Bernardetia sp. MNP-M8: one gene and its partner. Each later gene encodes a partner of the first gene's protein in a complex. Links are inferred from orthologs where the notes say so. Each region holds a gene or a part of one and is shown on either strand. Other genes may lie near its edges.

Region 1 (12,698 bases):
AGCAGTTCCATTTTCATTGTATTTGGCTGTCAGAAAAAGCTCTTGTGCAGACAGAGAGGAAGTCAAGAAATAGAAAGTCAGAAACCATAATACATAACAATATACTTTCTCAAACTTGGGTTTAGAAATATATTTATAAATGAAGGATAATAAAAAAAATGTTGAAAAATTCGCTAGAAAGCGATTCATAAAATTAAATTATTGATAGGTAATTAAAGTAATTATTTGATTAGAGAGTAATTTTGAACTATTGCAATTTTTTGTTTTCCTTGTGTCTTGTACTATCTCGTTGTGTTTTTTTGTCCAAATTTTTCTGTAATGCTTCGGTCAAATTTACGCCTGTTTGGTTTGCCAAACAAATAACCACAAAAAGAACATCAGCTAGTTCATCAGAAAGCTCTTTGTCTTTATCAGACTCTTTGAAAGACTGCTCACCATATTTTCGTGCAATTATTCTAGCCACTTCTCCAACTTCTTCGGTCAGCATTGCCATATTGGTAAGTTCATTAAAATATCGTATTCCAAATTGGTTTATCCAATCATCAACTGTTTTTTGAGCTTCTTCTAAAGTCATTTGAAATGTGTTTTTTGTGAGAACAATAATAAAGATTACAAAAACAAAGGCTATTTGTTTAGGGCTATTCGAACAAAAATCGAACAAAAAAACCGTTTCAAGGAAACGGTTCTTTTGGATTTCACAACTTAACTACTGTTGATCTTAAATATTTTTAGTATTTTCTAATGTCTATATATTTTCTAGTATTTCTACTTATTGGTAATTTTCTCAACAAATTTATGCAATACTTACTTTTTTCTTGTTAACTACTTCAGCTTTCTTTGGTAAAACGAGTTTTAAAATTCCGTTTTGATAAGAAGCTGCAATATTTTCGCCATCTACATTTTTAGGAAGTGTAAATGAACGTTTGAAAGAAGAAGAACGGAACTCACGACGAGTGTAATAGTTCTGTCTTTTTGATTCTTTTGCTGTATTATCAGATTTTTTATTATCTGAATCTTCATTTGATTTTTCTTCTTTTTCCTCTTTCATTTCTGCTGAAATAGTAAGTTTATTATCTTCTATTTCAACATTAAATTGGTCTTTTTCAAAACCTGCTGCCGAAACTTCAATTAAATGTTCGTTTTCATTTTCACTGATGTTAACGGCTGGTAATGAAAGTTCTGAACCAAATTTAGTCATTCCATTTGAAAGGAAATCTTGGTCAAAAAACTCTGCAAAAGAGTTAGGCAAAAAAGAATTGCTAGGTCTATATTTTATAAGTGTCATAATAATAAAAATTTAAGTGATTAAGGAATAAATTATAAAAAGATTCTTTAAATAAATGTGACTACTAATAAATAATTATATTATTCGTAGTTACATTTGACTTATATTATTCAAATTATGAACCAAAATGCTTTTAAGCTATTTTGTAATAAAAAAATGACAAATTGACATTTTTGATTGTTTTATCTGTGAAAAGTAGATTTTTAATATGTCAAAATGACTGTGTCTATTACGCAATCAATATGATATATGAAAATTTAATGCCAAAAAATCGATGTTACTTTTTTTAACTTCTCTTTTAGCTGTTTTCTAGACTATTAACAAGCTCTACTTCAAATTGTTTGATTTACTGCTTTTCTGAACTTTCTGACCCGTTTTGTTGAGATTTAGAAGGTTCTACTTCTGAATTGAAACTTTGGCTTAAATGACGATGAGGAACGCCTATTTTTATTCCTTCTTCATCAAAACGGTATTTTATATCTCTAATCAAGTCGCAATACATATCAAAAGAAGTTGAAAGATCTTTTGCCCAAACGCTTGCTCTTATTTTTATTCCTCTCTCATCCATTCCAGTAGTTCTTACCAAAACAACAGGTTCTCCCTTTATTTTTTCTTCTAATGTTCTTCCATCTATCATATCAGGGTGTTTCATAGATTCTTCTTCCATTATAGATATTGCTTTTCTCAAATCAGTATCATAGGTAATCCAAATTTCTACGAAACGTTGAATGGTGGGGTCTTCTATAGTAGAGTTAACAATTACATCACTACTAATATTGGAATTAGGAATAATAATACGTTTGTTTTCAAGTCCTTTTATGACAGTATGACGAAGTGTAATGTCTTCTACCACTCCAAAGTAAGTTCCCACAACTACAATATCTCCGACTCTAAAGGGTTTAAACCAAACAATGAAAATTCCACTCACAATATTACTAAATGCTTTTTGAGAAGCAAAAGCAATAAAAGCAGCAAAAATCCCAGCCCCAGCAAAAAGCGTAACAGCTAATGCACGTAATGAAGGAATAGTATAAGTGATAAATAAAATAGCCAAAATGACAATAATAAAATTTACGCCATTTTTGAAAAAACGAAGGCGAGTCGCATTATCATAGTCTTTTGATTCTTGAGAGTCTGCAATATTTCGCAAATGCTTATTGATAGCTGATTTTGCCAAACGAGAAGTAACCCCTGAAACAATGAGAATCAAAATAATGGTTAGTAATAATCCTGTATCGAAAGGAATAATTTTGTCTATCATGGAAAAAAGTCAGAGTTTATTAAATCAGAACCTAGAAGTAAATACAAAGGTAAAGTTTAGAATTTAAAGTTAGTATAGCTAAAAAAGAAAAATAATTCTACCTTCTAAATTTATTTTCAAAACTTCCAATTAATTCCAACATTCCATCTCAAAGGATCTTGTGGAACGCCTACAAAAGTAGTTACATTAGGAACAGACGTATTGTAATAACGAGTATCTAATAAATTTCTGAAACGAGTAAAAATAGTAAAGTTATCTTTGATGTGATAACCTGCATATAAAGAAGCCACCCAAAAAGGCTCATTTCCAAGCGCATTTCCTGCATCATCTTTAAAAGTTGTGTGATAACTTGTACTTCTATACAAAATAGATGGTGTAACATCAAAATTCTTATAAGAAAACTCACCTATCAACCTCAAGGTGTGCATAGCACTAAGAGGAAGTTGTCCTTCATTTAATTCTCCACCTGAATAGGAATAGGCTAGATTTGTATGTACTTTCCAATCTCCAAATGTTTGATGATAAATAGCTTGAAAAGTTCCTCCATAGGTTGTAGCATCTCCTTGATTTATGGATACTTCAGCAGCACTGACTTCAATTCCTTTAAATGTCTTACCTGATTGAATAACATCTGTAATCAAATCTGTAAGTGTATTGTAATAAATATCAGCACTAAAACGAAGAGTAGTCATTGGAGCATAAGACGCATTGACTTCAAAAGTTTGATTTCTTTCTGGGCGAAGCTCTGAGTTAGGAAGATGATAAAAAGGTAACGTAAAACCAGTAATTTGATTGTTATCATTTGTGGTAGGAATAAAATCACCAAATTGTTGAAATGTCTTTTGATTAGAAGGTGCTAAAAATGCTTGTCCATATAAAAGTTTGATATTGAATTTTGCATCAGGCGAAAAAACAAGACCTACACGAGGATTGAAAGCACCTTGATAGCGAGTATTATAGTCGTAACGAGTTCCTAAAGTCATGTACAAACGGTCTGCAAAGCTAGTTTTAAACTGTGCATAAACGCCATAATTTTGATATTGTGTCCAATAGAAATTTTGAAAAATCGTCAAATCTTTTCCTAAAGAATCTGTTACATTTGTTCCAATATAATATTGTTGTGTCGAAAACTCAGGTATATTTCCATCATAAGGCAAAGGCAAATCTCCTGTTTGTGGAAGTGCTTTCGAACTCTGAAAAAGAACGCCAACAGTAAGATTTGTTTTTTCTGTAAAATAATATTGAAATTGTTGGTCAAACTGAAAAGCTGCTTCTGAGGCATACTTATAACCTTTTTGATAACCAGAATATACATTTTCAAAATTAGAATCTTCATCTACTGTAAAAGAGTTAAAAGAGGCAATTGTTCGGAAATAAAACTTGTCTATTGTTCTTTGAAAGGAAGTATAAATGTTTGTCAGATTTGTACCATAGCGAATATCTTTTTTGAATAAAGTATATTCTGGACGATTAGCTACTGAAGTAGAATGAATTTGTTTGTGATGGGTAAAACCAACTGTAAAATTTTCTCCTACACTTATTTTTGCGCCCACATTATAGGCTTGTGTAGGCATTGCAAAAGGCTCTATCTCTACTGTTCGTGTTACATCTGACACAAACTGACTTGCCAAAACTTCTCCATTGGTTTGATAACGATTGATATACCAGTCAAAATCTTCTTGATAAAACTCTGGAAAATTTGGCTCAGCAGAATAATACTGTTTTCCATAAATCATAACTGAAATATCTTTGATAGCTGCACCTGCAACGAATGAATTATCAGCTGTATTGAATCTTCCAAACGAAGAGTTTATTTCAGCACCTTTTATTTCAGCTCCATTTTTGGTGATAATATTTATGATTCCTGAAAAGGCATCTGCACCATAAAGAGCTGACGCAGGTCCTAAAATAACCTCAATTTGTTTGGCATGATAAATTGCAAAATTATGTTGAACAGGATGCAAAACGCCAGTAATTGAACTAATTCGGATTCCATCTTGCAAAATAACAAAACGCTCGTTGCCACCAATTCCACGAATGGAATAATAACTATTGGTATAAGTATTTGCCTTTTGTTGGATTTCAATTTCTGGAATGTCTCCCAAAACATCTTCCAAAGATGTATAGCCTCGCTGTCTAATTTGATCTTCTGTAATTACATAAATTGTAGCTGGAGCAGTTCCAATACGCTCTACACTTCTACTAGCTGTCATTACTCGTGCGTTTGACCATAAATTTTCATAATCAACTTCTTCGTCTAAAAGCTCTTGCAGACTTGCCTCAAAAGAATGTCTCATAGTCGAATCTGGAGTCGCTTTTTTTATATTGTCTTGATTGTTATCCTGACTATAAGAAAAACTTATTTTTGTGAAAAAAAGAAAGACGCAAAAAGTAAGAAAGTAATAATTTTTAGTCATAATCAATGGCAATTTTTAGGAAAATAAAAGACAGAAAGCAATCACAAAGCAAAAGTAAAGTTTTTGCTTATCAAATTACTCATAACTAATCTTTTTTCAAAATTCTAATTCAGAAAATCAATTCTTTATATGGCTGTTTCTAAAGAGTCAGTTACAGTAAATCTAGAATTGTTTGTAAACTTTGTTTTGGTTCTATCTTTATCCATTCACAAAACTGTTTTAAAAATTGTTCTTTTGTTCCTCCATTTTCTCTAAAATACTTAACAGAAAAAGAATCATATCTACTTCCTGCTGATTTAGAAATTTTATTTCCTGCTGTATCTTCAATCAAATCATGATGCAAAAATATAATTTCTAAAAAAGAATTTTTTTCTAAAATTTCTGCTAAAAAAAGCTGTGCTGCTGTTGAGTTTATCAAATCTGAACCTCTGACTACAAAATTTATATTCATTCTAACATCATCTATCAAAGAAGTGATTTGATAAGCTGGTAGTTTTATATCTCTCTGAACTTTTTTCTGTACAATAAAGAAAGGTATTTTCTTTTCTAAATTAATTTCAAAATTACCTCTATTACAATCATTGATTAGAATATTTTTTTTATCAAAATAGTTTGTATTTATTCGAAGAGCAGACTTTTTTTGATTTTCTGTATGTAGTGAGTTTAAGCAAAAGCCATCATAAATATTTTTGTTATATAAGTTCCTTTGTTGAATTTCTGAACGAGAACAGAAACACTCAAAAACAGCATTTTTGTGTTTAAGAATTTCAATTTCTTTTTGATAAATTTCTAAAAAATGATGCTGTGAATAATTAGATTCGAAGTCAGTTGGGGTCTTTGCTCCTTTATCCCAATCTATTCCCAAAAAATCAAGTGTTTCGAAAATATCCTGTAAATACTCTGGTCGTTTTCTAGTCTTATCAATATCATCAATACGCAAAGTAAGTGTTCCACCTGTTTTTCTTACCAAAATCCACGTCAAAAGGAAAGAAAAAGCATTACCTTTGTGTAAAAATCCAGAAGGTGTGGGCGCAATTCTTGAATGAATCGGTTTTTGAATAGAATTTAATACTGATTTGATTTTTGAATGGTTCATATTGATTTGTGTGTTCAGTTTAGCTTCTCTGAGGACTACGTCGTTCTCAGAACTGAATAAAACGCTTCCTCAGAAGCGTGTTTTTTTATTTGTTTATCACGCTTTTGAGAAAGCGTAAAGTTCGTTTCTGAGGAAACGAACACACTTTACAAAAATATGACAAAAATATTAGCTATTGAGTCAAGTTGTGATGAAACTTCGGCTTCTGTAATTATAGATGGACAAGTAAAAAGTAATTTGATTGCTACACAGGCAATTCATCGTGCTTATGGTGGTGTTGTGCCTGAACTAGCATCAAGAGCGCATCAACAAAATATAGTTCCTGTTGTGATGGAATCCTTAAAAGAAGCTCAAATTACGACAAAAGATTTAGATGCAATTGCTTTTACTCGTGGACCAGGTCTTTTGGGTGCACTAATTGTTGGGACAGCTTTTGCAAAATCGTTGGCTCTTAGTTTAGAGATTCCATTGATTGAAGTCAATCACATGCAAGCACATGTTTTGGCACATTTTATTGATGAACCAAAGCCAAAATTTCCGTTTTTATGTCTGACGGTTTCGGGTGGACATACACAGATTGTTTTGGTAAAAGATTATTTAGAAATGGAAGTTATTGGAACTACACAAGATGATGCCGTAGGAGAAGCATTTGATAAAACAGCTAAAATGTTGAGTTTGCCTTATCCAGGGGGAGTAGAAATTGATAAATTAGCTCAAAAAGGGAAAGTTCAAGATTATGGTTTGCCAAAAGTAGATTTACCAAATCTTGATTTTTCATTTTCTGGACTCAAAACGGCAATTCTTTATTTTATAAGAAAACAAGAACAGAAAAATCCGAATTTTATAAAAGAAAATATAAATGATATTTGTGCTACCATTCAACATACACTTATCGAAACGCTTTTGAGAAAAATTATTCAAGCTGCTGAACAGAAAGGGATAAATCAAATTGCAATTGCTGGAGGAGTTTCTGCCAATTCCGAACTTAGAAAAAGAATGACAGAGTTAGGAGAAGAAAGAAACTGGGATATTTTTATTCCCAAAATGGAATACTGTACTGATAATGCTGCTATGATTGCGATGGCTGCTCACTATAAATTTTTGAAAAAGGAATTTAGTAATCAAACTGTTGCTCCACTTTCAAGAATGAGTTTTTAATGGTGTACCTGAATGCTTGTAGGAATATAAAATATGGATTATGTTATTTAATTTTGTAGCGATAAAGGGATTCGAACCCTTAAAACTTAGTTTCTAAAACTAATACGTATGCCAGTTCCGTCATATCGCTATTTAATTAAAAAACTAACTCTTCTTACCCTAAGGATTTTCTCACTCCATTGAATGAAGATTTCAAATAAGACCAAATTAGTTTAGTATAACAGGCAAGATTCGAACTTGCGACCTCTTCATTCCAAATGAAGTAAACTACCACCGTTATCCTGCTATATGTTGTGGAAAAGATTGGATTAGCTTCGCTGAATACTTATTTCGAACCAATGCCCAACAGATTTTTAGTCTGTCACTCTACCTGTCTGGGTTACTTCTCCATTTTTTGCACGTTCTAGAGGAATCGAACCTCTCTTTTCGGTTTTGGAGACCGAAACATTACCACTATGATAAGAACGTAGTTTGTTACCTCGTCAAGATTCGAACTTGAAAAATCAGACTCAAAATCTGATGTGTTACCAATTACACCACAAGGCAATAGTTATTTTTTGCGAGAATGGTAGGTTTCGAACCTACGACCAATTGATTAACAGTCAATTGCTCTACCACTGAGCTACACTCTCGTTTTTTGTGGGAATGCTAGGATTAGCTTCGCCAGATACTTATTTCGAATCTGGAAAGTTTCACAACTCCAGATTTACAGTCTGGTGCAGATTGCCATATCTACAAAGTTCCCTTTTTTTGTACTCCATAAGAGATTCGAACTCTTTTTATATCTTAGAAAGAGATATGTGATAACCAATTACACTAATGGAGCAAATTGTAAGATTAATAGGATTCGAACCTATGACCTTCTGCTTATCAGACAAACGCTCTAACCGACTGAGCTATAATCTTATATACTACTACAAACCTCTCTTCAGTTTTTATAGTTCCTGACAGTTTAAAAATTTCAAAAAAACACCTTACTAGGCTTTGCTAATAAGGTGTTTAATTATTGTCTCACTAATTTGAATCAAATGTACTTCGAAGTTCTCTTCAATTTTAAACCACAAAAAGCATCACTACAGCCATTGCTACCATTGATAAATCTTCAATAATCGTAACGGTACTCATTGGCAAATTAAAAACATCTCCCAAACAAGCACATTTGATTTTTTTCTTATCCAAATTACTTTTTATAACACCAATACTACTAATTCCCAAAACAAAAATTGTAATTAGATTGACATAGAAAGGAAAAATATTGATTAAATAAGCAATACCTAAAGTAAGTTCGACAAACGGATAAATCAATCCCCATCCTTTCCATTTTGCTGCTACGATGTCATACATTTGGTAAGAGTTTGCAAAACCTTCCAAGTTAAGGAGCTTGAAAAATGCAAAGACAATAAAGAATCCAGCCATAAAATGACGCATTAAAAGCATTCCTGAAAAATCAGTAAACGGATATTGAACCAAAATACTTGTTCCCAAAATAAAAGCAACAATCAAGAAGAGAGGTTTGTAAGTAGAAAATGATTTGTTTGGTAAATCTATTTCTTCACTAACAACAGCATTCGGATTTCCTTTTATTTCTTCAAAGATTATCCCATCAGTGTTATTTTTTTCTATAATTCTATAATTTCCTATTTCAGAGAGTTTTTCTTGTAAAATATTTGTCAGAATATCATCTTCAAAATAAATTTTTCCATCAGCATTTTCTACGCTAATTTCTGCTTTTTCTATTTCAGGGAATGCCTCTAAAGTCTTTTTTACTTTGGCTTCACAGCCTTTACAGGTCATTCCTGTAATTTGATATTCTTTTATTTGAGTTTTTTCTAAAGTATTCATAGTGGTTTCGTGTTTAGACCCAAAGGGCTTTAATAAATTATTTAATACATAATCTGCAAACCTGCTCCCCATTTATAACGGTTGTCATAATTAGCAGAAAGCGCAAAATATTGTCCTAAGATATAACTCGTTCCTATTGTATATCTAAATTCATCTTGATTGATAAGATACTCTACACTTGCATTTGCTCTCCAACGTTTGGTAAGAGGAAAATCTTCTCGTTCTAGTTCTACTTGAAAATTTCCTTCGTGATCGGCTCTAAAATCTGACCATACGTGCATCGGTAAAAAATATCGAATACCAACTAATCCTTTCATTTTTGCATCTGTAATAGGTTGGTCGTCGCTTGTTCTGTTAATTTCTTCTTGTTCAATTTCTGTCCCTAGATAAGCCGTAAAAAATTGTTTTGCTCCAAAATAATGCATTGCTTTTGCTTCTACTTCAAACTCTTCGGTATAATTTGTATTTCCTTCTATACTTATTTCATTTCTGAAATTAAAAATACTTGCATCTGCCCAAAGTCCGTTTGTTTGTCCTGTTAGGTTTGCCATTGCATACCATTTTTTATCTTCTCTAGCAAAACGTCTATAACCTGCTTTTGTAGTAATCATTGGTGTAGTATTTTGATAATTTACTACTCTAGCCATTCCAGACATCATGTGATACAACAAATGACAATGAAAAAACCAATCTTTTTCCTCAATTGCATCAAATTCTATAATTGTCGTTTCCATAGGAGCAACATTGACAGTATGTTTGAGAGGAGCAAAATCGCCTTGTCCATTTATAATTCTAAAAAAATGTCCGTGCAAGTGCATTGGATGGCTCATCATGGTTGTATTGTGCATCACAAAACGAACCGTTTCACCTTTCGTTATTTTTATTTTATCAGCTTCTGAAAGTGGCGTATTATTTATCATCCAGACATAACGCAACATATTTCCTCCTAAATACAAATGAACAATTCTGACAGGTTTTTCTTCATTTTGTTCACTTATTTTGGTAGAATTTGGAGATTTTAGCATTGTATAATCAAAAATAGTTTCGTCAGGATTCTGTTCTTTGAGTTGTTTGTAACCTGTCATCATTACACCAATTGGTTTGAGTATAGATTTCATCATATTTGCTTTAGGGTCATCTTTGCTCATCATCATTCCTTCTTTTTCTGCCTCATGAATTTTTCCTTCTTGCATTTTCATGTTGTCATGATTCATTCCGTCATGATTTTGATGATTCATTTTTGAAGTGTCCATTTCCATTTTATCATGCTTCATTTCATTATGGTTCATCTTGTCATGATTCATTTTCTCACTTTCGTTATTCATTTTCATTCCTCCATGTTCCATTTCCTTATTCCCATTTCCCATTTGCATTCCCATTCTATTCATATCTTCCATCAAAATATCGTGGTTGGTAGGAGCTTTTCCATTTGCATAAAATCCATTTTCCATTCTGTTTTTGGGAGCTTTACCCATCTTCATTTTGGGCATCATTTTCATCATGTCTTTCATTTCGTTTACCAAAGCAAAATAATCTAATGGTGGTAAATCAGTTGCAGCTTTTTGAGTTGCATTTTTGTCGCCTAACCAAACCGAAGTGTATTTATATCTATCCCACGAAGTAGCACGAAATTCATATTTTTTTGTGTCAGAATCAGCATTTTGAGGAATTGTAACTTCAATATCATAGGTTTCAGCCGTTGCAATGAGTAATTTATCTACTAGGGTAGGCTCAACATCAATTCCATCGGCAGCCACAATTTTCATTTTACCACCTGCGTAATGCAGCCAAAAATGAGAAGACGAAGAACCATTTATTATTCTAAGACGAATCGTTTCTCCTGCTTTGAGATTTTCTACTTCTTCTTTTATTTTTCCATTTGCCAAAAAAGCATCATAATATACATCTGCTAAATCCATATCAGGCATTCTTTTCCATTCTAACCACGCTTTTGCAGCCAAATTTCCTGTTGCAATCGCTTTTCCATAACTCTGAATAGCATTTCTTTTGATGGCATACCAATCCGTATGACGCTTTAAAAGGCGAATTACATTATGTGGATTTTGGTCTGTAAAATCTGAAAGAACAATTACTTTTTCCTTCGTTTTTATAGGTTCTTTGGGCGCAATAGAAATTCCTCCATACAATCCTTTTTGTTCTTGATACATGGTGTGAGAATGATACCAATATGTTCCGTTTTGAATAATTGGAAATTTGAAAATATGCGTTTCTCCTGCTTTTATAAGTTCGGTTGTCAAGAGTGGAACTCCATCATATTGATTAGGTAAAATTAATCCATGCCAATGAAAAGAAGTTGTTCCTTTTGTATTATTTTTGACATAAATAAGTGCAGTGTCTCCTTCTACAAATTCTAAAGTAGGCGCAGGAATTTGTCCGTTTGTAGTAAGCATTTTAGCTTTTTTTCCTGCAATTTCCATAACAGTATCATTTACATTGAGATGATAAATGACTGTTTTGTTTTGAATTTTACTATCCTTTTTTTTGGTAGAATGATTTGAATGTTGAGAATGTTCGTGCTGTGCTTCTGCATTTTGAGTAAAAAGAAAAGTAAGAAATAAAAAGAGTAGTATTTGATTTTTCATAATTGTTTTTTAGTTTAAAAAATGGTGGAAAAAACCCTAAGGGACTCTGAAGACCCTTAGGGTTTGGGAACTAAAAATTAAGCTGCCATTTTACGACATTCTTCGGCACATTTGCGACACGATTCTGCACATTTTTTACAATGTTCGTGGTTGTGTTGTCCACATTGTTCGGCACACCAATCACAAATTTCTGCACAGATTTTACAATACTCTTTTGCCCACTTGCTATTGTTTATCATTGCTTTAATAGCAACTTGACACGAATCAACACATTCTATGCAACAGCGAGGACAGTCATTCATACTTTCTTTGGTTGCCATTTGATACAAACAACTTTGGCAATCGATAAGACATTGTTGGCAGGCTTCGATACATGATTGAAAATTTGAATTATTCATAATTTTGGGGTTTTGTGAGTTAAAAATTTAGATTAAAAAATCGTAAAGGGGATTTTATTTTTTTAATGAAAATTATTCTACTACTTCAAGCAATTTTTTCATTTCGGCAATTTCTTTTTCTTGTGCCTTTATAATTTCTATTGAAAGCTCTTTTACTTCTGAATTTTTGAAAGTAGCATTTTCACTAACTAAAATAGCTGAAGAATGATGAGGAATCATAGCTTTCATATATTGCTCATTAGAAATAAAGGTTTGAGTTCTCAAAAAAAGCAAAGCTGTTATGAAAATAGAAACACTCAAAAAGACAATTCCAATATTGAGTATTTTGTCTTTGTACATGTCATTCATAAAAAACAGTTTCAAAATTGCCATTGGAGAAACCATCAGCAAAGTCATATACAAACGAGTATTGCTTAAATAAATATGATTTAGCTGAGCTACATTCAGAAACATTACGCCATACATAATCACAAATGAAGCAGTCAGCATCAAAACAAATTTGATATAAGGTTGGTAAGAAGAAGAATGCTTTTGCATAAAAATGAAGTTTAAAAAGTAGAATAATTGGTTTCTACTTTATTAAACGCTACTAAAGCCACTCAGTTTTTCAGAATTTTGACAAAAATTTATACTATTTT
Region 2 (12,505 bases), 940 kb from region 1 along the record:
ATCCACCAAATTCTGTAAAGGGAAATGCTGAGAAGGAAAATAAATCAAAAGAAGAATTTGCAGCACACACAATGCAGAAATTGTATTCTATTTTAGAAAAAGAAATTTCTAAGAAAAAGAATCAGCAAGATATTAATGCCCAAGCAAACCAATGGGAAGGTTGGATTTTTGTGAATAAATCTTTTGAAAACCTTAAAAAACCGATTTATTTGGAAAAAGAATCACAAAAACAAAACTCAGAAAAAATCACAAAAGAAAAATTAAATTCTGAGTATATTTTTAATGAAGCACAATTTGCACTTATCGAAAGTAAAAAAGATGGAGAGCAAAATGTAAAATATACACTCTTTGATAAATATACTTATCGTTTTTTTCCTGTATCTGACCTACTTTATGAAACAATTACTTATTTTTCTGTTCCAAAAAAGTTATATTTGTCTAATAGCCAAAATAAGCGAACTAATCCTGTATCAAAAGACATTAGCAATTCCCCTGTTGCTATGAATTCTGATTCTGAATTGCAGCTTTCAAAAACATCTATTCCTATTAGCGCATTAGAAAAACTAATTAACAAAAAGATTTTAGTACAATTCAACTAATTTAAAAATACAGCGCATGTACAAATCGTGTGTCATGAGCTGTTAAAAAATAAAGGTAGACTTAAAATAAAAAAACTGTTTTTTTATTTTAATTAAAAATCCTAGCTAACATAAAAATACTTTTAATGATATAAACTTTATACTAATTACGTTCATAACCCTTTACTATTATGCCGAAAGGCTCTTTACTCCCCTTTTTATTGTTATTTTTATTAAACGTATTTACATTTGTTAATGTATATGGTCAGCAAGACACGACTACTATTTTTTCTGATTCTCTTCAAAAAGAACAAATCTCTGTTTTGAATTTAAAAACAGAATTAAAAGAAATAATAAGTAAATCCAAAATTACTGAATCAGATTCACTACGTCAATTTTCTATTTTAGATTCATTGATCAATTTTTATAAAGACATAAATAAAAAAGAGTACAATTATTTTTTGTCTGAAAAGAATAATTTGACATTCAAGTATGTCTTACCCATAAAACCACCTATTCAAGAAAAGAATTATATTACTATTAAAGAAAACTTAGGTGTTTGGAAAGACACAACAGATGGTAAAATATCTATTGAAGAAATTGCAACTAATACAAGCAATTTATTTTCTGCCAATACTATCAGTGCTTCAAATATGGAAGTAGGAGCATATTATTGGTTGCGTTTAAAGTTAGTTGGAAATGGTGTAAGAGATGAAGTAATAGCTTTACAAATTGGTTCTGTTTTTGATGCTTGGTCAGAAATTACGTTTTATCGTTCTGTAGAGGATGATGCCTTCCACATAGAGCATTCAGGTACAGACATAGATCCTAAAGAAAAACCTGTCAAACAATGGCGTAATTATTTTTATATTGATGTTGCTGCTCAAGAAGAAGCTATTGTTTATCTTCGCCTACATTCAAATGAATTGCGTTTTCATCCTAAGTATATTTTAGCTTCTATAGGGGATGCTGTAAGCGTAAGTAAAGGAGCTGATGAGTTTACTTATGCACAAGGAATTTTTCAAGGAATCTTGTGGGTGATGGCTTTCTACAATCTGTTGTTATTTTTTATTATCAGAGATAAATTATATTTGTATTATGTGATAATGATTATAGGTATTCAACTGAATGTTTTTTATTATTATAGATATATTTATTTTCTTTTTCCAACCTCACATCATCTGATTCGTTCTTTTATTGTTATTTCTCATCTTTTTATGATAGGAGGAGGGCTTTTGTTTTTAAGAAGTTTCTTGAATATAAAAGAATTATTACCAAAATGGAACAAATTTATTAAGATAATAAATTACGCTCTAGTTATAGTGGTAATTATATTTATTGCAGATCATTTGTTTTTGCAATATCCTGTTTGGAGCGATAATTTTAGTCCTTACAAATCTGCTCAAATAATAATTGTTTTTATAGGTATAATTGCAACCATTTTAGGATTCATATTAGGTATTCTTACCTTCCGAAAAGGGTATTCTGCTGCTCGTTATTACCTAATTGCTACAAGTGGTTTGTTTATTGGAGCTATTTTTTATGCTCTTTCTTATTTGATAAATACACAAGGAGAATCTATTGTTAATTCGGACATGTTTATGTATTTTTTTCAGGGTGGAGTAGTAGTTCAACTTGTATTTTACGCACTTGGTATTGGTTATCAAGTCAATCGTTTGGAGAGAGAAAAATCAGATGCCCTTGCTGAAAACTTAGAGCTACAAAAAGAAACAACTACTCTTTTGGAGAAAAAAGTAAAACAAAGAACTGTAGAAATAGAACAACAAAAAGAAGAAATTGAAGCTATCAATACTACTTTAATGGAACAAAAAGGATTGATGGAAAAGCGAAATAATGATATTACTTCTAGTATAAACTATGCTAGACGCATTCAAGATGCCGTTTTACCAGACTTACGCTCTTTCAAACGTAGTGTGCCTAATTGTTTTGTTCTTTATAAACCTAGAGATATTGTTTCAGGAGATTTTTATTGGTTTGCTCAAAAAGATAATCAAATTGTTTTAGCTGCTGCTGACTGTACAGGACATGGTGTTCCAGGTGCATTTATGTCTATTTTAGGAGATTCTTATCTCAATCAGATTGTCAATTTACAGGGAGTTACAAAGGCTGATTCTATTTTGAGTCGTTTACATGGACAGATTCGAAGAGCTTTACGACAATCTAGTACAGAGAATAAAGATGGAATGGATATTTCTATTTGTGTAATTGATTTAGAAAAGAATCAAGTTACTTTTGCAGGTGCAAAACGACCTCTTTTATATATTCAAGATGAAAAAATGGTTGAAGTAAAAGGAGACAAACACTCAGTAGGAGGTTTTCAAACCAATGCTGAAAATTCATATACTTCACACCAAATTGATATTACCAAACCTACTTCGTTTTATATTTTTTCTGATGGTTATGTAGATCAGTTTGGAGGAAAGCAAGGAAGAAAATTTATGATAAAAAGATTTAAAAGCCTTCTTTTAGAAATTCATAATGAACCCATGGTAAAACAAAGACAGCTTCTTGCACAACACTTTGAAGATTGGAAAGGAAATAACAAACAAATTGATGATGTAATTGTAGTAGGTTTTCAAATTGAACCTTAAAGAGGTATAGATAAAGAGCAATAAAAAATCTAACTGATTTGATTATCAGTTAGATTTTTTATTGCTATTATTTCAAATTTTCTTAGTCACAATCATATTGATATTGTGTATTACTTGTAATAGTAGTTCCTTGGACAAAAATAGTTGCTACACTAGTACGTAATAATCCTCTTGCATCAATAGTATTATTTATTTCACCTATAGTAGTTCCATTTCCATCTTTTGAAACTGTCTTTTTAAGTTGGCAATCTTGATAGGTGTGTGTATCTGTTTGAGTAATTGTATTATTTGCATCATAAGTTTGTACAAGCTGTGGAAAACTTCCTTCAATAGCTAAAAAGTTAGAAAATACCACATAACTATTCAATACTCCTGCTGTTGTATAATTCTCTGTACGAACTAAGCGATTATTTGCATCATATTCCTCAATGCCGTAATCTGTCAGAGTTCCTGTTGCATCGTAATTATTTCCTCTTACAGTTTTGTTATTATTGCTATATTGAAATTCAACATAATTTTGTAATGAACCTCCGACTTTTGTTTCTGTTCTTGTTTTTAGTCCTTGTGCATTATATTGGAAACTTGTAACTAAAGTTCCTGCAATACTAGCTGTAGAGACAGAAGAAATCTTTTTTATTCCATTTACAACTGTATAAGTGTATGTTACGGTAGTTGTAAAACCAGAACTGACAGTAGTAGTTTTTTCTACATAACATTCAGGCAAATTACATGGATTTGCATTTCCTCCTCCAGCTGCTGGTGCAATAACAACAGTAGTAGATTGTTCACTCGTTCCTGCCGAATTAGAAACCACTAATTTTACATTAATATCTCCTTCTGTATCAAAAGTAAATTTTGGATTTTCTTCTGTAGAACTGAAACTTGTACCTTCTGCTGACCACTGATAAGAAGTTGCATTTGTACTTTCATTTATGAAAGTCACTTCTTCTCCTGCCTTTGGGTTTTCTGGTGTAAAGCTAAATGCTGCCACAGGAGCTGGTGTAGATGCTGTTACAGTAACTTTTTGGATGGTTTCATTTGTTCCTCCTTCTCCAGTAGCTACAAGTTTTACATTAATTTCTCCTGCTGTATCAAAAGTAAATTTAGGGTTTTCTTCTGTTGAGCTAAAACTTGTTCCTTCTGCTGACCACTGGTAAGAAGTTGCATTTGTACTTTCATTTGTAAAACTTACCTCTTGTCCTGTTTGTGGAGTAGTTGGAGAAAAACTAAAGGCTGCGACAGGTGGAGTTTGTGTGGCTTCACTTATCGTAATTTTCTTGATAGTTTCGTTTGTACCACCTTCTCCTGTGGCTACAAGTTTTACATTAATATCTCCTGCTGTATCAAAAGTAAATTTTGGATTTTCCTCTGTGGAACTAAAACTCGTTCCTTCTGCTGACCACTGATAAGAAGTTGCATTTGTACTCTCATTTGTAAAACTTACTTCTTGTCCTGTTTGTGGAGTAGTAGGAGAAAAGCTAAATGCTGCAATAGATGCTGGAGTAGTATTGTCTGCTGGTGCAACACTAACTTGCTTAATAATTTCTTTACTTCCTCCTTCTCCTGTGGCAACTAATTTTACATCAAAATCACCCACTTCTGTAAAAGTAAATGTCGGATTTTTGTCAGTAGAATTAAAATCTGTGCCTTCTGCTGACCAAACAAAAGTAGTTGCGTTTGTACTTGTATTGTTGAATGTAACAGCCTCATCTACTTTTGGACTAACAGGAGTAAATGAAAAATCGGGTGTGGGAACTTTTGGAGTTTCTTCTTCTTCGTCCTTTTTAGAACAGCCTACAATAAATGAGAGCAAAATAAAGGAAAAGAAAATTCCTTTTAATGTAAATAAAAAATGATGTGATTTCATAATTAAAATAATTTTGATTGATAAATTGGAAAAATTAAAAAGGTAAATAGTTTTTTATTTGTCAATAAAGTTAAGTAAAATACAAAAAAAATGCTATACGTATAAATGGGTATTTTTAAACTGTTAGAGACAATTAGTTTTAAATTGAATTAGAAATTTCATTGAGATTCTATCAAAAATTCTCAAATTCTGCGTATCTTCGATAAAAATTTAACTCTAACTTGTTTTTGTTCTACTTTTTCTTAAAAAATGACTAGCTCTTTATCTAATTCTTCTTCCCATTCTACACAATTTGAATGTAAATCTATTGCTGAACTACCACAAGTAGCTCAAAAGGTTATTGATTTAGCTAACAAACTAAACAAGCGTATTTGGATATTAGAAGGTGATTTAGGAGCTGGAAAAACTACTTTTACAAAAGCTGTTTGCAAAGAGTTAGGTGTAAAAGAAACTGTTAGTAGCCCTACTTTTGCACTCATAAATGAGTATGAAGGAAATTATGATAATCAAGAATCAAAAATCATCTATCACTGTGATTTTTATAGAATCAATAACCCTAATGAAGTTTTAGAGTTAGGAATAGAAGAATATTTTGAAAAAGCAGAAGAAAATGGAAATTATTGTTTTATAGAATGGGCTTCTAAAATAGAACCTTTTTTGCCAGAACACTATTTGCAAATAGATATAGAAGTAAATCAAACTACCAATTCACGGATTTTAACTGTGCGTAGCTTATGACTCAAGATGATGCCATCAAAAAATTAGTACAACAGTACGAATATTATCAACCTCAAGAAATGCTCGCCAAAGTACGTGAGCGTAATCAACAACTTACTATTGGAATCCCAAAGGAAACCAATCACGATGAGTTTAGGGTTGCTATGCGTCCAGAAGCCGTTCGCTTGTTGGTAGCAAACGGACATGAAGTAGTCATCGAAACAGGTGCAGGCGAAAAATGTAAATATACTGACCACGAATACAGCGACGCAGGAGCACAAATAAAATATTCTTCAAAAGAAGTTTTTCAATCTGAAATTGTTTTGAAAGTAGCACCTCCTACTTTAAAGGAATTGGAGGAAATGCAAAGCAAAAAAACGCTAATTTCTACTTTGCATCTAGCTAATGTAACCCCTGAATATTTGCACGCCATAAATCGTAAAAAAATTACAGCTATTGCTTACGAAATGCTTGAAGACAAAGAAGGTGGTTTGCCTGTTGTTCGTTCCATGAGTGAGATTGCAGGAAGTACAGTGATGCTCATTGCAGCCGAATATTTAAGTAGTGCCAATGAAGGGCAAGGAATTATTTTAGGGGGAATTACAGGTGTTGCTCCTACAAATGTAGTTGTTTTGGGTTCGGGAACAGTTGGAGAATATGCAGCCAGAACAGCCTTAGGACTTGGCGCAAGTGTAAAGGTTTTTGATAGTAGTGTCCCAATGCTTCGAAGAATAAAATATAATCTTTTGCAGCCCCATCTTTTTACTTCTATTTTTGATTTGGGAACTCTAAAAACAGCTTTAGAAGAAGCTGATGTAGTAGTGGGAGCAATTCGTCCAGAAAACGGAAGAACACCTTCTGTCGTTACAGAAGAAATGGTATCTCGCATGAAACCAAATTCTATAATTATTGATGTCAGTATTGATTATGGAGGTTGTATCGAAACTTCTGAAACAACTTCGCATCATAAGCCAATTTATAAAAAATATGATGTCATTCATTACTGTGTTCCAAATATTCCTTCTCGTGTAGCAAGAACGGCAACTAATGCACTAAGTAATATTTTTGCTCCTTTGCTGCTGCGTGCTGGAGAGCTAGGAAGTATCGAAGAAATGATTTATGCTGATATGGGTTTTGCAAAAGGTGTTTATAGTTATCAAGGAGGTTTGACAAACCAACACTTGAGTAAAAAATTCAATATGCGTTTTAAAGATATTAGTTTGATTGCAGCAGCACAGAAAGGAATGTGATTTTACAGTTATCAGTGAGCAGTAATCAGTTACCAGTTGAATGAGAGTGAGAGGTTATATTTTAGAAGTAAGTGAAGTTAAAGTTTATATATTTGTATTTTTCGTAATTTTTAATTCGTAATTGAAACATGACTAATTTCATCAAAGCTCTTACTGCTCTTTTAATTGTACTTTTACTCGGACTTGGAGTATATTATACCATTCTTCGAAAAGATGCTAAGGAATTATTACAACCTAGAGAAACAGTTACAGAGACAAGTTTCAAAACTGTTTTAGAAGAAGTAGAAAGTCTAGGTAAACTAGAATTGGTAAAATATAACTTTAAAGACGTTGTCGAACACAAGCAAAAAAATGGATATAGTTCTGTTTTAGATTCAAAAGTGTTATTGATTGTAGCTGCTGAAGCTGTGGGTTGTATGGATTTGACACGCATAAAAGCTGAAGATATTACAGAAGTAGGTGATTCTATTTATGTTCATTTACCTGCACCTGAATTATGTTATTACAAAATAGACCACCAAAAATCTAAGGTTTATGATTCGGAATCGTTGCCTTTTATGCAAGATGATAATTTGGTAGGAGAAGCCTTTGCAAAAGCTGAAAAACAAATCGAAAAAGCTGCCCTAGAATCTGGAATATTAGTTCAGACACAAGCTATGGCAAAGACAATGCTACAACCTTTCTTGGAAAATCTTACCAAAAAGACTGTTTTTTTGACTTTTGAGCCTATTTCTACAAAAGAAGATGAAAACCTTGAAAGTGAAGAAAATATCCAAAAGAAAAATATATTGAATAATCCGACTACAATTCAGTCTAAGAGTTTGAATAAAAAATAGTCTAATAGAATGGAACAACTTACCATCAACTTTTTTACCTATAGTATCTATTGTTTGACTATTGCAGTTCCTATTATCATTTTAGAAAAAGTTGGACTGTATAGTAATGTGAAATTTATATTCTCTTTGGGTATCAAAAGTTTTGGAAAAACGATAGAGAATAGTTCTCTCATTAAATTAGAAAAATTCAAAGGTCAATCTATTTCAACTGAAAAGACAGAATTTCAATTTGATGAAAATGGAGTAATTTATATCAAAAGTTTTAGAAGGGAACATAAAAAAAGAACTTTTGGAGAAAGTGCAACAATTAAAGCATTAGCTAAAACAGCAAATAAAAACACTTTAAAAGTTCAGTCCTATACGTTTTTACAAGATACTTTATACTTGATATTCTTGCCTATTATTTGCATTTCTGCTATTATTGCAGCTTCTTATAATCCTGATGGAAATGCAGAACTTGGTTTTATTCCTTTGGTAATGGGTATTGTATTTTTCATTCTTTCTAAGTTCGAACACAAAAGGAAGTTTAATCAAATGTGTAAAGAATTAGAAGAGATTTTAGCAGAAAAAGTAGTAACTAACACCAAGAAGACTACCCAAAAATAGGTATAGATTATTCTTGTGTATTCTCTACTGTTTTCCCTGCTATTATTAAAAAAAAACGGTTTTTCTGACTCTAAACCTATTCTCAATACAAAAGATGAAAACCTTGAAAGTGGAGGAAATATCCAAAAGAAAAATATATTGAATAATCCGACCACAATTCAATCTAAGAGTTTAGAAAAGAAGTAATTTGATACGCATCTATAAAGAGAAATTAAATAAACTAGAAGTTTTTCAAAATTAGATGCAATAAAACAAAGAACCTCCGTTATAAAGGTATAACTACAAAATACTTTATGAAATTATTTAATCAAAAATGAATTTCTATTTTGTAATTATTTTAATCTACAAAAAACAATTTAACTTTTATAGCAATGAAAAAATCAACAAAAACTCTTTTGTGGGCTGGACTTTCTGTGTCTTTATTTTCTTCTCTTTTTACAACTTCGTTTTCGAAGGCTCAAGAATATGGAGCTTATGCAAATGATGGCTACAATCATAACTCAGTTCGTCCTATTCATGAGTCTCATATTATGTATCAAAAAAGTCTTTGGCACAGAATTTCGTTAAAACAAAAACAAAACCGTCCGTTTTTTGCAACAGGAAATGAAATTACAGGAATTATTATTGATGCAGTAAAACTAGGAATTATACGTCCCTATCAAAATGATTCTCTTCAAACTCGTATGAGTCAAGAAGATTTTTTGAGTAATATTCAAATTCCTAGTGATGATATTCAATACGATGGAATAGAACAAGTAATTTTTGAGCAACAAAATGACGTTTGGAACAATGATGATATTTGGGCAACTGAAGAAGAGTCAGGAGTAGAATCACAAGAATTTTATGCAAATCAACTTTATACATTAGAAATAAAAACAGACGTATTTTTTGATAAAACTCGTAGCCGAATGATTAATGATATTCAGACAATTAGTATTATTATTCCTGCCGAAATGAATCCAGTGACAGGACTTGAAAAAACGATTGCGACATTCTCTTACAAAGAACTAGTCCAAAATCTTTTTAGAGATAATTCTTCGGCTATCTATTATAACGAGAGAAATAATCAAGCACATCGAAACTTAGAAGAAGCCTTTGATTTGATGCTTGCAAATGGAACACTTATAAAATATGCAAACGGAAAAGATGAGCATATTATGGATATGTATGATGACCAACATGAGGCACTTTTAGCTTCTCAAAATTATCAAGCAAATATGATAGAATATGAGAGTAATTTATGGGAAAATTAAATTATACGCATTATCAAAACAGGGTTAAAACCCTGTTTTATTAAAAAACAACCAATTATGAAAAAGCTATTTTTTAACACTCTATTACTTGTACTGGCTACAAGTAATTTTTGTTTGGCTCAAAACGCATTACGCCCAAATGAAAATAATATAGAAACAACAAAAACAGAAAAAATCATTCAAGATGAAATAAATCCTTTCTCGCTTCGTCCAATTCCAAAATCACATATTGCTTTCCAAAAATCAATTTGGTTGCAAGTTTCTTTTAATCAAAAAGCAAATTTACCTCTTTGGTATGCAGGTCATGAGCTTTCTAAATTTTTGATAGGAAATGCTTTGGAAGGAAAAATTACAGCTTATACAAATGATAAGTTAGAAACTATTTTATCAAAAAATGAGCTTTTAGAAAATTTGAAAATAGAAGAGAATTTTGAAAATGAAACAGCTAAGTTTGCATTCAATTCTGATAATTCTATTCAAAATGATTCAACACAAAAACTAATTGACTTTTCAGAGCTTTCTATTTTAGAAATTAAGGAAGATTATATTTTGGATATTCAGCACTCAAGAATGGTTCATGATGTGATTGCTTTTACACTTATTTTGCCACAAAACAAAAATAGATTTACACAAAAGGTAGTGTCATTTTCATATAAAGAAATTATTGAAAAATTATATCGTCCACTCAAAGAAGATTATGTAGTCATCGAAACAACAAAAAGTAACGGACATATTCCCAATTTAGAAACACTGATGGATTCTCGTTTTTTTCATGGCTATATTGTCAAGTATGACAATTTTAAAGATGATTCTTTTCAAGACCAATATGATACCCAAAGAGAAGCGATTATAAAATCTATGCAATACCACGAAAAATTGATTGAATTTGAGGCTTTTTTGTGGGATTATTAAGCTATTGTAAGTAAGTATTTATTGTTGTAGTTGTTCTTTAAGCCACTCATACGCCTTTTCTTCTTCTTTTACTACAATATATTCGTAAGGAGGTTTTTGAATAGCAAATATGCCTTGTAATAAAAATTTATGAACTGCCGAATCGGTAATGTGTGCTGTTCCTTTACAAAATTTAGAAACGTGAGTTTGATGTTCTTTAAACCAATTAGCCACCTGAACTCTGTATTTAGTTTTCAAATATCCTGTTTTGGACAAATTCAAAATTATGACATAAGGTTGATTTTGTAAAAATATTTTGGCTGCATATTTAATATATTCTTCAAATTCTTCCTCTGTAGGTTGTTTAGCTTCAAATTTTATATACACATAAGGAAAATTATCTGTATTAATAGAAAAATAATCATTCGAAAAATTGTAATCTTCGGTTTTAAATTCGTTCATAATATATTATTTTAGCTTAAAGGGGAATCAGAAATGAAGAGGGTGTTAATAAATAACAAAAAAGGTAGATAAAGTTTTAAGAATTTTTTTTTGTGGGTGGCTCAACAACGACATAGAATATTTCTAATCCTAAGTTGATCTTAATTATTTTTAATAAATAATTTGGAAAAATGACTTTAAAAATTGAATTTGTAAAGTAAAAATAAGTGTTCGTATACTAATTTTACTCAAAAAAAGTCAATAATGAATCATCACAATCAAGAATATTGGATTGAAAAATTAAATCTACAGTCTCATCCTGAAGGAGGTTTTTATGCAGAAAATTACCGTGCTGACGGAGTTATTCCTAAAAACTCTTTATCTGAACGTTTTACTGGAAGTTGTTCATACAGTACAGCTATATATTTTTTATTGACTGGTTCTACATTTTCAGCTTTTCATCGCATAGCTTCTGATGAGCTTTGGCATTTTTATGATGGAGACCCACTTTCTATTTTCTTTTTTGATGAGGTAGGAAATCTCCATGAAAAGGTATTAGGAATAGATATTGAAAAAAATCAATTTCCTCAAGTCATTATTCCTGCTGGTGTTTGGTTTGCTTCACGTTGTCAGAACCCAAATGGTTTTACTTTATCGGGCTGTACAGTTGCACCAGGATTTGATTTTGCTGACTTTGAGTTAGCATACGCAGATAAGTTATCTAATCAATATCCACAACACAAAGAATTGATTCAAGAACTGACACGTCAATAAAAGTAAAATAGAGTGATATGTTTGCTGTTTTTCTCATTAAATAATTGAGTAACATAACTGACCTAAAGTCATTTCCTTATTTCTCTAAATATCCTTTCATTCTATCAAAAAAATAGAGTTTAATGAAAACTTTATTCGCTCAAAAAAGCCTTTGACAAAATTAATTCATAAAATTTTAAAAAAAAGTCGATTTTTTTCGACTTTTCTCTAACATTATTCGTCGTGCATACGTTTATTTTACTAAATTTGTGATAATGGTATGCAAGCATACAAAAGGAGAGTAATTGACTTCTGTTCTGTATTTACAAACAAACTCACACACAGTTTGAAGAAAGATAAATTAGCAACAAAGAATTACGAAGACTGTATGCAGATTCATACTCAAAAAAATAATATACTATAAACTGTTTTAAAAATTCATTCTGTTCACTTAAATAGATAGAGGAGTTTTTACTACCCAAACAAAAAACATATATGTCAAACGTAGCAGAACAAGAAGCATTGAAAGAAGCCTTAAGAGGTGGTGAGTTTTTGATTAAAGAAACATCAGCAGAAGATATGTTTATTCCTGAGGAGTTTTCAGAAGAACAACAAATGATGGCGAAAGCCACTGATGATTTTGTTGATATGGAAATTACTCCTATTGCAGAGAAAATTGATAAGATGAATGATCCAAAACT

What was found.
Region 2: the proteins of tsaD (region 1) and tsaE are in contact, whole or in part, in a crystal structure (PDB 6N9A), measured with the Thermotoga maritima proteins. The link is inferred for Bernardetia sp. MNP-M8 from one-to-one orthologs. Residues at the interface, in WP_004082750.1 of Thermotoga maritima: Cys10, Asp11, Arg49, His50, Leu82, Gly84, Gly135, Gly136, Glu154, Thr155, Leu156, Asp157, Asp158, Ser159, Glu162, Asp165, Lys166, Arg169, Leu170, Tyr175, Lys213, Thr214, Leu217, Tyr218, Gln221, Arg222, Asn324; in WP_004082108.1 of Thermotoga maritima: Leu37, Gly38, Lys46, Lys57, Val59, Lys60, Ser61, Thr63, Phe64, Thr65, Leu66, Met67, Val69, Pro71, Tyr82, Arg83, Leu84, Asp86, Asp88, Phe89, Asp93, Ile128, Asp130, Glu131, Arg134.

What each region holds. Positions count from the first base shown.
Region 1 is NZ_CP147012.1:2,243,935-2,256,632, forward strand. Bases 5,286-8,216 are described here. They hold tsaD (tRNA (adenosine(37)-N6)-threonylcarbamoyltransferase complex transferase subunit TsaD), read left to right. Parts: upstream 5,286-6,215; coding sequence 6,216-7,217; downstream 7,218-8,216. Other genes in these bases: V9L04_RS09310 (glutamate--tRNA ligase family protein), read right to left, coding at 5,286-6,059. In the rest of the region: V9L04_RS09285 (hypothetical protein), read right to left, coding at 1-189; V9L04_RS09290 (nucleotide pyrophosphohydrolase), read right to left, coding at 248-574; V9L04_RS09295 (Hsp20/alpha crystallin family protein), read right to left, coding at 794-1,285; V9L04_RS09300 (mechanosensitive ion channel family protein), read right to left, coding at 1,632-2,546; V9L04_RS09305 (TonB-dependent receptor), read right to left, coding at 2,663-4,843; more of V9L04_RS09310, read right to left, coding at 5,115-5,285; V9L04_RS09360 (heavy metal-associated domain-containing protein), read right to left, coding at 8,271-9,059; V9L04_RS09365 (multicopper oxidase domain-containing protein), read right to left, coding at 9,101-11,662; V9L04_RS09370 (four-helix bundle copper-binding protein), read right to left, coding at 11,740-12,060; V9L04_RS09375 (DUF305 domain-containing protein), read right to left, coding at 12,133-12,597.
Region 2 is NZ_CP147012.1:1,300,702-1,313,206, reverse strand. The notes cover bases 4,313-7,050. They hold tsaE (tRNA (adenosine(37)-N6)-threonylcarbamoyltransferase complex ATPase subunit type 1 TsaE), read left to right. Parts: upstream 4,313-5,306; coding sequence 5,307-5,795; downstream 5,796-7,050. Other genes in these bases: V9L04_RS05470 (alanine dehydrogenase), read left to right, coding at 5,792-7,024; V9L04_RS05480 (PKD domain-containing protein), read right to left, coding at 4,313-5,057. Outside these bases: V9L04_RS05490 (hypothetical protein), read left to right, coding at 1-599; V9L04_RS05485 (7TM diverse intracellular signaling domain-containing protein), read left to right, coding at 770-3,190; more of V9L04_RS05480, read right to left, coding at 3,273-4,312; V9L04_RS05465 (DUF4230 domain-containing protein), read left to right, coding at 7,153-7,860; V9L04_RS05460 (hypothetical protein), read left to right, coding at 7,870-8,466; gliding motility protein GldN, read left to right, coding at 8,838-9,719; gliding motility protein GldN, read left to right, coding at 9,777-10,631; V9L04_RS05445 (hypothetical protein), read right to left, coding at 10,650-11,072; V9L04_RS05440 (cupin domain-containing protein), read left to right, coding at 11,316-11,825; V9L04_RS05435 (acyl-CoA dehydrogenase family protein), read left to right, coding at 12,300-12,505. UniProt on the Escherichia coli protein: Required for the formation of a threonylcarbamoyl group on adenosine at position 37 (t(6)A37) in tRNAs that read codons beginning with adenine.